4 regions of the Mesorhizobium sp. M0029 genome follow, and region 3 is predicted to be linked to each of the others. Evidence: predicted binding sites of a transcription regulator. Region 3 holds the regulator's gene; each other region holds the start of a gene.
The links. The regulator LexA, encoded in region 3, represses DNA repair genes until DNA is damaged. The targets are predictions, from matches to a motif close to TGTTCNNNNTGTGTTCNG.
Positions count from the first base shown of each region.

Region 1: dinB (DNA polymerase IV) is a predicted target of LexA. The motif match lies at 857-874, and genes of this name have one in related genera.
Region 2: parE (DNA topoisomerase IV subunit B) is a predicted target of LexA. The motif match lies at 805-822, and genes of this name have one in related genera.
Region 4: dnaE (DNA polymerase III subunit alpha) is a predicted target of LexA. The motif match lies at 1,279-1,296, and genes of this name have one in related genera.

Region 1 is NZ_JAMYVF010000011.1:166,497-168,700, forward strand. Features, by position in the region: gene dinB (DNA polymerase IV) at 1-795, opposite strand, end outside; gene NKJ76_RS19500 (hypothetical protein) at 1,029-1,265, shown strand; gene NKJ76_RS19505 (heme-copper oxidase family protein) at 1,419-1,826, shown strand; gene NKJ76_RS19510 (hypothetical protein) at 2,093-2,204, shown strand, end outside.
Region 2 is NZ_JAMYVF010000012.1:193,260-195,463, forward strand. Features, by position in the region: gene cpaB (Flp pilus assembly protein CpaB) at 1-634, opposite strand, end outside; gene parE (DNA topoisomerase IV subunit B) at 893-2,204, shown strand, end outside.
Region 3 is NZ_JAMYVF010000002.1:65,384-67,587, forward strand. Features, by position in the region: gene NKJ76_RS03440 (GntR family transcriptional regulator) at 1-371, shown strand, start outside; gene lexA (transcriptional repressor LexA) at 577-1,359, shown strand; gene NKJ76_RS03450 (ComEC/Rec2 family competence protein) at 1,353-2,204, opposite strand, start outside.
Region 4 is NZ_JAMYVF010000012.1:169,371-171,574, forward strand. Features, by position in the region: gene dnaE (DNA polymerase III subunit alpha) at 1-1,152, opposite strand, end outside; gene NKJ76_RS20630 (acetyl-CoA carboxylase biotin carboxylase subunit) at 1,414-2,204, opposite strand, start outside.

The DNA.
Region 1 (2,204 bases), on a different contig from region 3:
GTCTGCCAGATGCAGCAGGACGGGTCCGAAGATACGCGCCTCGGCCGGCCGTCTGCCAAGCGCCGACTGCGCGCCGGCGGAATGCGACCGCCTGTGGGTTTCGAGCTTTCGCGGGTCGCGGTTCCATGCCAGCGACGCCAGCTTTTCGCCGGCGGCGGGCCCGAGCGATCTTCGCAGCGCCCCACCATGCGTCTTTGCCAACTGGCCGATGGTCTCGATGCCGATCTCGGCCAGCCGCGCTCTGGTCGCCGGGCCGACGCCCCACATCAGCCCGACCGGCAGATCATGCAGGAAGGCAAGTTCGGTGTCCAGATCGACCACCACCAGCCCGTCGGGCTTGGCCACCTGCGAGGCGATCTTGGCCAGATGCTTGGTGCGCGCCACGCCGATCGAGATCGGCAGGCCGAGCTCTGCCCGGACGCGCTGACGCACCGTGGCGGCGATCTCGGCCGGCGGCCCGAACAGATGCGTGCAGCCGGCGACGTCGGCAAAGGCTTCATCGATGGAAATCCGCTCGACCAGCGGCGTGAAATCGTCGAGCACCTTGATGGCGGCGTCGCCCAGCCGCTGATAGTCGGCGAAATGGCCGCCGACGAAGATCAGTCCGGGGCAAAGCTCGCGCGCGCGTCGTCCGGGCATGCCGCCGCGCACGCCGAAAGCCCTGGCTTCGTAGGAAGCGGCAAGCACGACGCCGCCGCCGACGGCGATCGGCTTGCCCCTGAGCGCCGGGTCGAGCAGCTGCTCGACCGAGGCGTAGAAGGCGTCGAGATCCGCATGCAGGATGGTGGGCTCCATCCCGACCGTTCCCTTTGCGGCGTTGCAGCATTAGCCGCGTCTGTTGTGAGAGGCGTTTTTGCCGAACAAATAGAGAACAAACAGGGCCTATTGTCAAGCGAAGCGGTTGTCGCCGGCCGGCCCGTTCCAGGTCGGGCTGTCGAGTGCTCCGCCTGGGCATCGGACCTGCGGAACATTGTCTCTCGCCTCGGCGTTCATATCCGCGACGGGACGCTGTTTTTGTGGAGGCCGGTATGGGCCAGTTCGAGATGATCGACCTCGTCAGCGTCATTGACGCCTGCACGAGCGATCGCGTTGCCGGGCACTGCGTGTCAATGGCCAGGGCGGTGGAGGAGTTGCGAGTGCTGACCGGTGATTTCGTATCGCCGGACGAGACGGTGGCCAACGCGCTGTCGGCAGTGGCGCTGGGGCGCGGCTGCGCGGTGGTGTTCGACGAGCGAGCGGGCGCCGACATCTTGCTGACGCCGTAGCGGGGCGGCGCCGGGTTGTGGCAGCCAGAAAAGTCGAACAGCGTGCAAAAAGCTGTGCAGGCATGGCCCATAAGCGCGGCGTGGAAAATTTCTGTGCGTGGGTGTATTCTCCAGGACGCAAGCGGTCGCAGACCGCATAGGGGGAGAAATGACATGCCGAGGATTTCGGAACTCTTTTTCAAAACTGCCATCTTGTTCCTGATGTTGGGGATTGCGGCCGGCCTGCAGATGGCGATCTCGGGCGACCACGCCGCTTTTCCGGCGCACGCGCATATCAATCTGCTCGGTTGGGTGACGAGCGCCATCTTCGGCGGCTACTACGCGCTCAATCCGCAAAAGGCGGCGCGTCGCATCGCCATGATCCACTACGGGCTCTACACACTCGGCCTGGTGATCATGCTGCCGGCGCTGTATGTGATGCTGCAGGGAAACCCGGCGCTTGAACCGATCGTCGCCGGCGGCTCGGTCATTATCGCCGCTGCCGTTCTGGTTTTTGCTTTCGTGGTGTTTTCGCCCGAAACGGCGCGCTCGGTGTCCGGCGTGGTTCCGGCCTCTCGCTGACTGTTCGCGCGCGGCGATCAAAGTCCGACCCGCATTCGCGACCCGCGACACGGGTTGGCCAGGCCGATGGCCGCAGCCGCTGGCTGCGGTGTCTATCGCCGCGTCGGCGCTTAACATACCCGAGTCCCACCACGTATTATTTCGTGACTATTTGGCGCCGGAACCTTCCCAGATATCGCGCGTTGCGGCGACTGTATTCGCGCTGCCTTATATATAGGCAGACTTGAGTACGTCCACAGCATGGGTTGGGGGAGGAGCAGGCCACCATGTCGAACAGAGAAATCGGAACGTCGGCCTCACTGGGCCGACGCATCGCCGATCTGAAAGCCAGGATGCGAGACGCCAGCGTTACTGAACACGAGATGCAGACCTTCCAGA
Region 2 (2,204 bases), on a different contig from region 3:
TCACCTCGATGGTCACGGAATTGGCGATCTGCGGTGTGGTCTGGCGCTCGTCGGCGCCCTGCCCCACGGTCAGCACCTTGGCGTCGGAGACGACGATCTCGGAGGTAACGGTCGATCCGGCAGCGCCCTGCGCGTTCTTGGCCACTTCCTGGATTTCGCCCGCATCGCGTGTCAGCACCACGTCGACCCGGTCGCCCGGCATGACGAAGCCGCCGACACCGGCGATCTCGTCGGTGCGGATTGTCACCGCCCGCATGCCGGGCGTCATCATGTTGGACAGCGTCGCGCGGCCGTTCGGCCCCGACAATTTGCTGATCAGCACCGGCTCGTTGATCTCGATCGGCGACAATACCACGCGGCTGCCTTCGGCGAGCAATGCATTGACTGTGGTGAACGCGCCCTGCGGCACCGAATCCTCGGACCATGGGATTTCGCTGAGCTGCGCCCGGTCAAGCTCCATGCCGTAACGCAGCGGCGCGTTGGCCACCACGATGGTCTTGAAGACAACCTTGGGGACGGCGGGCGCCGGGATCGACGCCGTTTTCTCTTCGGCATCGGCCTTGGCCTGGCTTTTCACCCAGAAATCCGCGGCAAAGATTGAAATCGCGCCGAAGACGGCAGCGATGCCAATCATCGTTATGGCCTTGCCCCTCACAACCAACCCCTGACTCTCGTGGTCTTTTGTTTTGTTGGGGCGACGCTAGGCCGCTTTGTTAAAGATTCAGGAATCCCAGCGGCTCCGCACGGACCTATTTCCGCCGGCTTGGTTATCGAAAGGTTTTAGGATAAGAAGGGGTTAAATCCCCGAACGTAACAGGAACTTCCGTCGCTTGGCGCCGAAAAGCGTGGCAGTATCGACGGGTGATTCGCGGCACCGGATTCTATGGCAGGCATGGACGACAACAACGATCTTTTCGGCAATCTGGAAAAGCAGCCCCAACCGGCTCGGACACCTTCGCGCCCGGCCGACCCGCTTGTGCAGGCCACGAAGCGTCCTGCCGCGACCAAGGACGGCAGCGAGGGCTATAGCGCCGCCGACATCGAGGTGCTGGAGGGGCTGGAGCCGGTGCGGCGCCGTCCCGGCATGTATATTGGCGGCACCGACGACAAGGCGATGCACCATCTGTTTGCCGAGGTCATCGATAATTCGATGGACGAGGCGGTCGCCGGCCATGCCACCTTCATCGATGTCGAGCTGTCGGCCGACGGGTTTCTGACCGTCACCGACAATGGCCGCGGCATTCCGGTCGATCCGCATCCGAAATTCAAGAAACCGGCGCTCGAAGTCATCATGACGACGCTGCATTCGGGCGGCAAGTTCGATAGCAAGGTCTATGAGACCTCCGGCGGTCTGCACGGTGTCGGCGTCTCGGTCGTCAATGCGCTGTCGGACCATCTCGAAGTCGAGGTCGCGCGCGGTCGCCAGCTTTACCGCCAAAGGTTCTCGCGCGGCGTTCCGGTGAGCGGGCTGGAGCAGCTCGGCGAAGTGCACAACCGGCGCGGCACCAAAATCCGCTTCCATCCCGACGAGCAGATTTTCGGCAAGGGCGCCGCCTTCGAGCCGGCGCGGCTCTATCGCATGACCCGCTCGAAAGCCTATCTGTTCGGCGGCGTCGAGATCCGCTGGAGCTGCGACCCATCGCTGATCAAGGAAAAGGACCAGACGCCGGCCAAGGCGGAGTTCCATTTCCCCGGCGGCTTGAAGGACTATCTCAAGGCATCGCTCGGCGATGATTTCCAGGTGACCCGCGAAATCTTCGCCGGCAAGAGCGAGAAGCAGGGCGGCCACGGTTCGCTGGAATGGGCGGTGACCTGGTTCGGCGGTGACGGCTTCGTCAACTCCTACTGCAACACCATCCCGACCGGCGAAGGCGGCACGCATGAGGCCGGCTTTCGCAATGTGCTGACGCGCGGGCTTCGGGCCTATGCCGACCTGGTCGGCAACAAGCGCGCCTCGATCGTCACCTCCGAAGACGTGATGATCTCGGCGGCAGGCATGCTGTCGGTGTTTATTCGCGAGCCGGAATTCGTCGGCCAGACCAAGGACAGGCTGGCAACGATCGAAGCCATTCGCATTGTCGAGACCGCCATCCGCGATCCCTTCGACCACTGGCTGGCCGACAATCCGCAGGAAGCCTCCAAGCTGCTGGAATGGGTGATTGCGCGCGCCGACGAGCGGGTGCGCCGGCGCCAGGAAAAGGAAG
Region 3 (2,204 bases):
ACGCGTGGTACGAAAAACACGATGCCTTCCATGCGGCGCTGCTCAGTGCCGCGACATCCAGCTGGCTGCTGCGCTTCAATGCGACGATTTCCGACCAATTGCATCGCCATCACCGCTTTCTGGGTCTGGCCCCGACGCTGCGCGCCGCCGCCGGCCGCACGGATGGCCACCGGAAGGCCGTGGCGGCCCTGCGCGACGCCGTGGCGATCGAACACCATACCGCCCTGATGGAAGCGGCCCTCGATCGCGACGTCGAACGTGCGAAAACTCTGATGACCGCTCACATCGGCTACACGCTGCAGGTCTATGCCCAGAGTGAACCCGGCGCGGATGCTGCGCAGCCCCGTCCGAAAAGGAAGCGGCGATCGTAGCCGACGACGCAGGGCACTTTGTCTTCGTTTCACCCCGTTGCCGGCCAACGACTACGAGCGCCGCTCGCGGTGCCGAACGTCACGCTGAACAAAACGTCAACACATTCATTAAACTTTAAAAGGTTGCGGAACACAACTGGAACAGATAGTGTTTGTTCTGGGTTTGTTTTTTCTGATTCTGGTTTCAGAACCCCTGGGGGCCGCGATGCTGACGCGCAAACAACATGAGCTTCTGATGTTCATCCATGAACGCCTGAAGGAGAGCGGAATCCCGCCGTCCTTCGATGAGATGAAGGAAGCGCTTGACCTCGCCTCCAAGTCCGGCATCCACCGCCTGATCACGGCGCTTGAGGAGCGCGGTTTCATTCGCCGGCTGCCGAACCGGGCGCGCGCGCTGGAAGTGCTGCGGCTGCCCGACTCGATCGCACCAGGCCTCAATGCGGCGAGGAAGTTTTCGCCGAGCGTCATTCAGGGCAGTCTTGGTCAAACCGGCCAAGGGCAAGGCGGCCAAGGACAAGGCGCGATGGGCCAAGGCGGTATCGGCCGCCAGATCAAGCCGGGCTCGCCGTCGCGTTCGATGTCGGCCGGCAATGACGACGCCGTTTCGGCGGTGTCGATCCCGGTGATGGGACGCATTGCTGCCGGTGTGCCGATCGACGCCATCCAGCATCAGACCCATTCGATCTCGGTGCCGCCCGACATGATCATGGGCGGTGAACACTACGCGCTCGAGGTCAAGGGCGATTCGATGATCGAGGCCGGCATTTTCGATGGCGACACGGTCATCATCCGCAATGCCGACACAGCCAGCCCCGGCGAGATCGTGGTGGCGTTGGTCGACGATGAGGAAGCGACCCTGAAACGCTTCCGCCGCAAGGGCGCCTCGATCGCCCTGGAAGCCGCCAACCCGGCCTACGAGACCCGCATTTTTGGACCGGACAGGGTGAAGGTGCAGGGCAAGCTTGTCGGATTGATCCGGCGCTACTGAGCCGGCTTGGGTTTGTACTTTTCACGCTGGTTGTAAGGCGGCAGGCCGCGCGCTTCGCGGGAGAAGCGGCGTTGCTCGTGCCAGGGGCGATACGGCTTGTCGACGGCGAAGCGGATGGTTGGCGCTGCAGCTGCCGATTGCGGATCGAAGAAGACGGCGGCGCTGCCGTCGCGGGCCAGCTGTTTCTTCGTCACGACCAGCACCAGCGGGTCGCGGCACGGATTGTAGGCGGTGGCGTCATCGATGACGATCAGGCTCGCGAAGGCACAGGCCGGCCGCGCCGTCTTGCGGTCTTTCGCAAGCGCTACAATGGCTCCGGAAGGGTGCCGGGCGATACAGAGATCGCCGGTGCAATAGAAGGGCGAGCCGGGCGGCAGATCGAGCGGATCGAGATCGAACCGCGTATCTGTTGCCTCGAAAATCTCAGGTGGGATAATGGTTTCGGCCCGCAGCGCCCGTTTCCAATTGTCCGTGGTGAATTCGTTGGAGCGTTCGCGGTTGAGGGCGAGTTCGCCGCCACCGATCGGCATGGCCACCAGATGCGCATCCTCGGATATGAGCACGTCTGGCGTAAGCACCTGCGGCACCGTCAACAGGCCGGCCAGCGCGAAAGGCACGGCCGCCAACCTGAGCCAGGTGGTGGCCATGGTGGCGATGACGAGGGCGACCGCCACTAACAGCACCGAGCGGATGGAGATCAGCCCGACGGCGTCGACCGGCGAGCGCTCGGAAATCCAGGCCGATATAGCGATCATCGCCATCAGACCCTTGCCCATCACATAGAGGAACGGCCCGTCGGCGCCGAACGGCATCGCCAGTGCGCTGAGCACGGCAAAAGGCATGAC
Region 4 (2,204 bases), on a different contig from region 3:
GAAGTCGGCGACGATCAGGAAATAGCCGGGAAACTTCATCTTCTCGATGATGGAGAGTTCGAAATCGAGCCGCTCGCGGTATTGTTCGACCGTGTAGCCGGAAGTGGGCCCATGCGCAGCCAGCCGCGCCTCCAGCCCCTCATGCGCCTGCCGGCGTAGCTCATCGGCCTCCGCTTTCAGCGCCACCTCATTGTCGGCGACATCGCCGCCGGTAAAGCGTGGCAGGATCGGATTGCGGGTCTTGGGATAATAGGAACAGCGCAGCGCGATCTCGACGGTGTTGTCGATCGCTTCCGGCAGGTCGGCGAACAGCCGCGCCATATCCGCCTGGCTGCGCAGGAAATTGTCCGAAGTCAGCCGGCGACGGTTGTCGGCGGCAACCACCGAACCCTCGGCAATGGCGATCAGAGCATCATGCGCGTCATAGTCGTCGCGGGCGGCGAAGAACGCCTCATTCGTGGCGACCAGCGGCAGATCATGGATATAGGCAAGGTCGACCGATGATTTCTCGATAGCGCGGTCATAACCGGAAACACGGTCCAGCTCGACATAGAGCCGGTCGCCGAACAGCGCCTTGAGTGCCAGAAGCCGCGTCTCGGCAAGATCTCGGCGATCCTCCTTCAGCGCCCGGCCGATCGGGCCGCGCGGCCCGCCGCTGAGGCAGATCAGGCCATCGCTATGGCCTTCCAGCATTGCTGACGTCAGATGCACGGGCTCGCCCGGCGGCGTCTCCAGATAGACCTGGCTGACCAGCCTGACGAGGTTGCTGTAGCCGGCCTCGGTGGCGGCGAGCAGCACCACGGCGTGCATCTCCGGACCATGGCGGCGGCGGTCGCGCTGCGCGTCGCTGGTCTCGCCGGAAAAGGCGAGATCGATCTGGCAACCGATAATCGGCTGGATGCCTTCCTTCACCGCCTTCTGGGCAAATTCCAGCGCGCCGAACAGATTGTTTGTGTCGGTGACTGCGATTGCCGGGCACTCGTCCTTGACTGCATGACCGACAACGGCGGCGACCTGCAAGGCGCCCTCGAGCAGCGAATACGCCGAATGCACGCGCAGATGGATGAACGGCCGCGCCGGTGCCTCCGGGCGCGCAGCAGCGAGCGCTGCTTCGCGCCTCAGGGGATCGCGTGGAAGTTTGTCATCCGCCATGATGTTTCAAATTGCTCGAAGGGCTTTGAGTCGATGGAGATGTATTGTCCCGGACCGGGCGATGCCAGTCCAGCACAAATGACCACCGACCACAGGCTTCCGTACCCAGCCGCACGGCTCAGAGATTGTTCGAAATTCGCTCTGGCGAGTCATAATGATGGTGGTTTCGAGAACCGGAGCGCAGCGGCCATTGGTCCGTGAGCACGGGAAGCGCAGAAACCACCTTCAGATGGCCGCCGGAGTAGAATTTCCAAACAATCTCTAGGCGAACTCCATGATCACCGCATCGACAGCCAGGCTGTCACCCGGCTTGGCGTTGAGCTTCGACACGACAAGATCGCGGTCGGCGCGCAGCACGTTTTCCATCTTCATCGCCTCGACCACGGCCAGCGTCTCGCCGGCCTTGACCTCCTGCCCCTCGGCAACCGCGATCGACACGACCAGGCCCGGCATCGGGCAAAGCAGCATCTTGGACGTGTCCGGCGCCACCTTCTCCGGCATCAGCCTTTCCAGCTCCGCCGTGCGCGGCAGCATGGCGCGCGCCGTCACCGACATGCCTTTCCAGGCAATGCGCAGGCCGTTCGGCGCCGGCCTGATCTGCGCCGTGACCTTGCGGGCACCGACAGTGCCGCGCCAGATGAGGTCGCCCGGCCGCCAGTCGGACGCCACGGTCAGCGCTTTGCCGCCATCGACCGACAGATCGACTTCCATCGGAATGGAGATCATGCCCTCGATGATCGAAGCCTGGAGATAGTCGTCGCCGAGCTTCACCACCCAATCGCGCTTGAGTGCGCCCGAATGCGGCGCCAGCCGCCCGCCCAGCCGGTCAAGCCGATCGCGGCGCAGAAGCTCGACCGCGGTGGCGATCGCCGCCAGCACTGCCTTTTCATCGCCATTGGGCACGATCGGCGCGAAGCCGTCAGGATATTCCTCGGCGATGAAGCCCGTCGATATCCGCCCCTCGCGCCAGCGCGGATGCTGCATCAGCGCCGCCAGGAACGGGATGTTGTGCTCGATGCCGTCGACGACGAAACTGTCCAGCGCTTCCGACA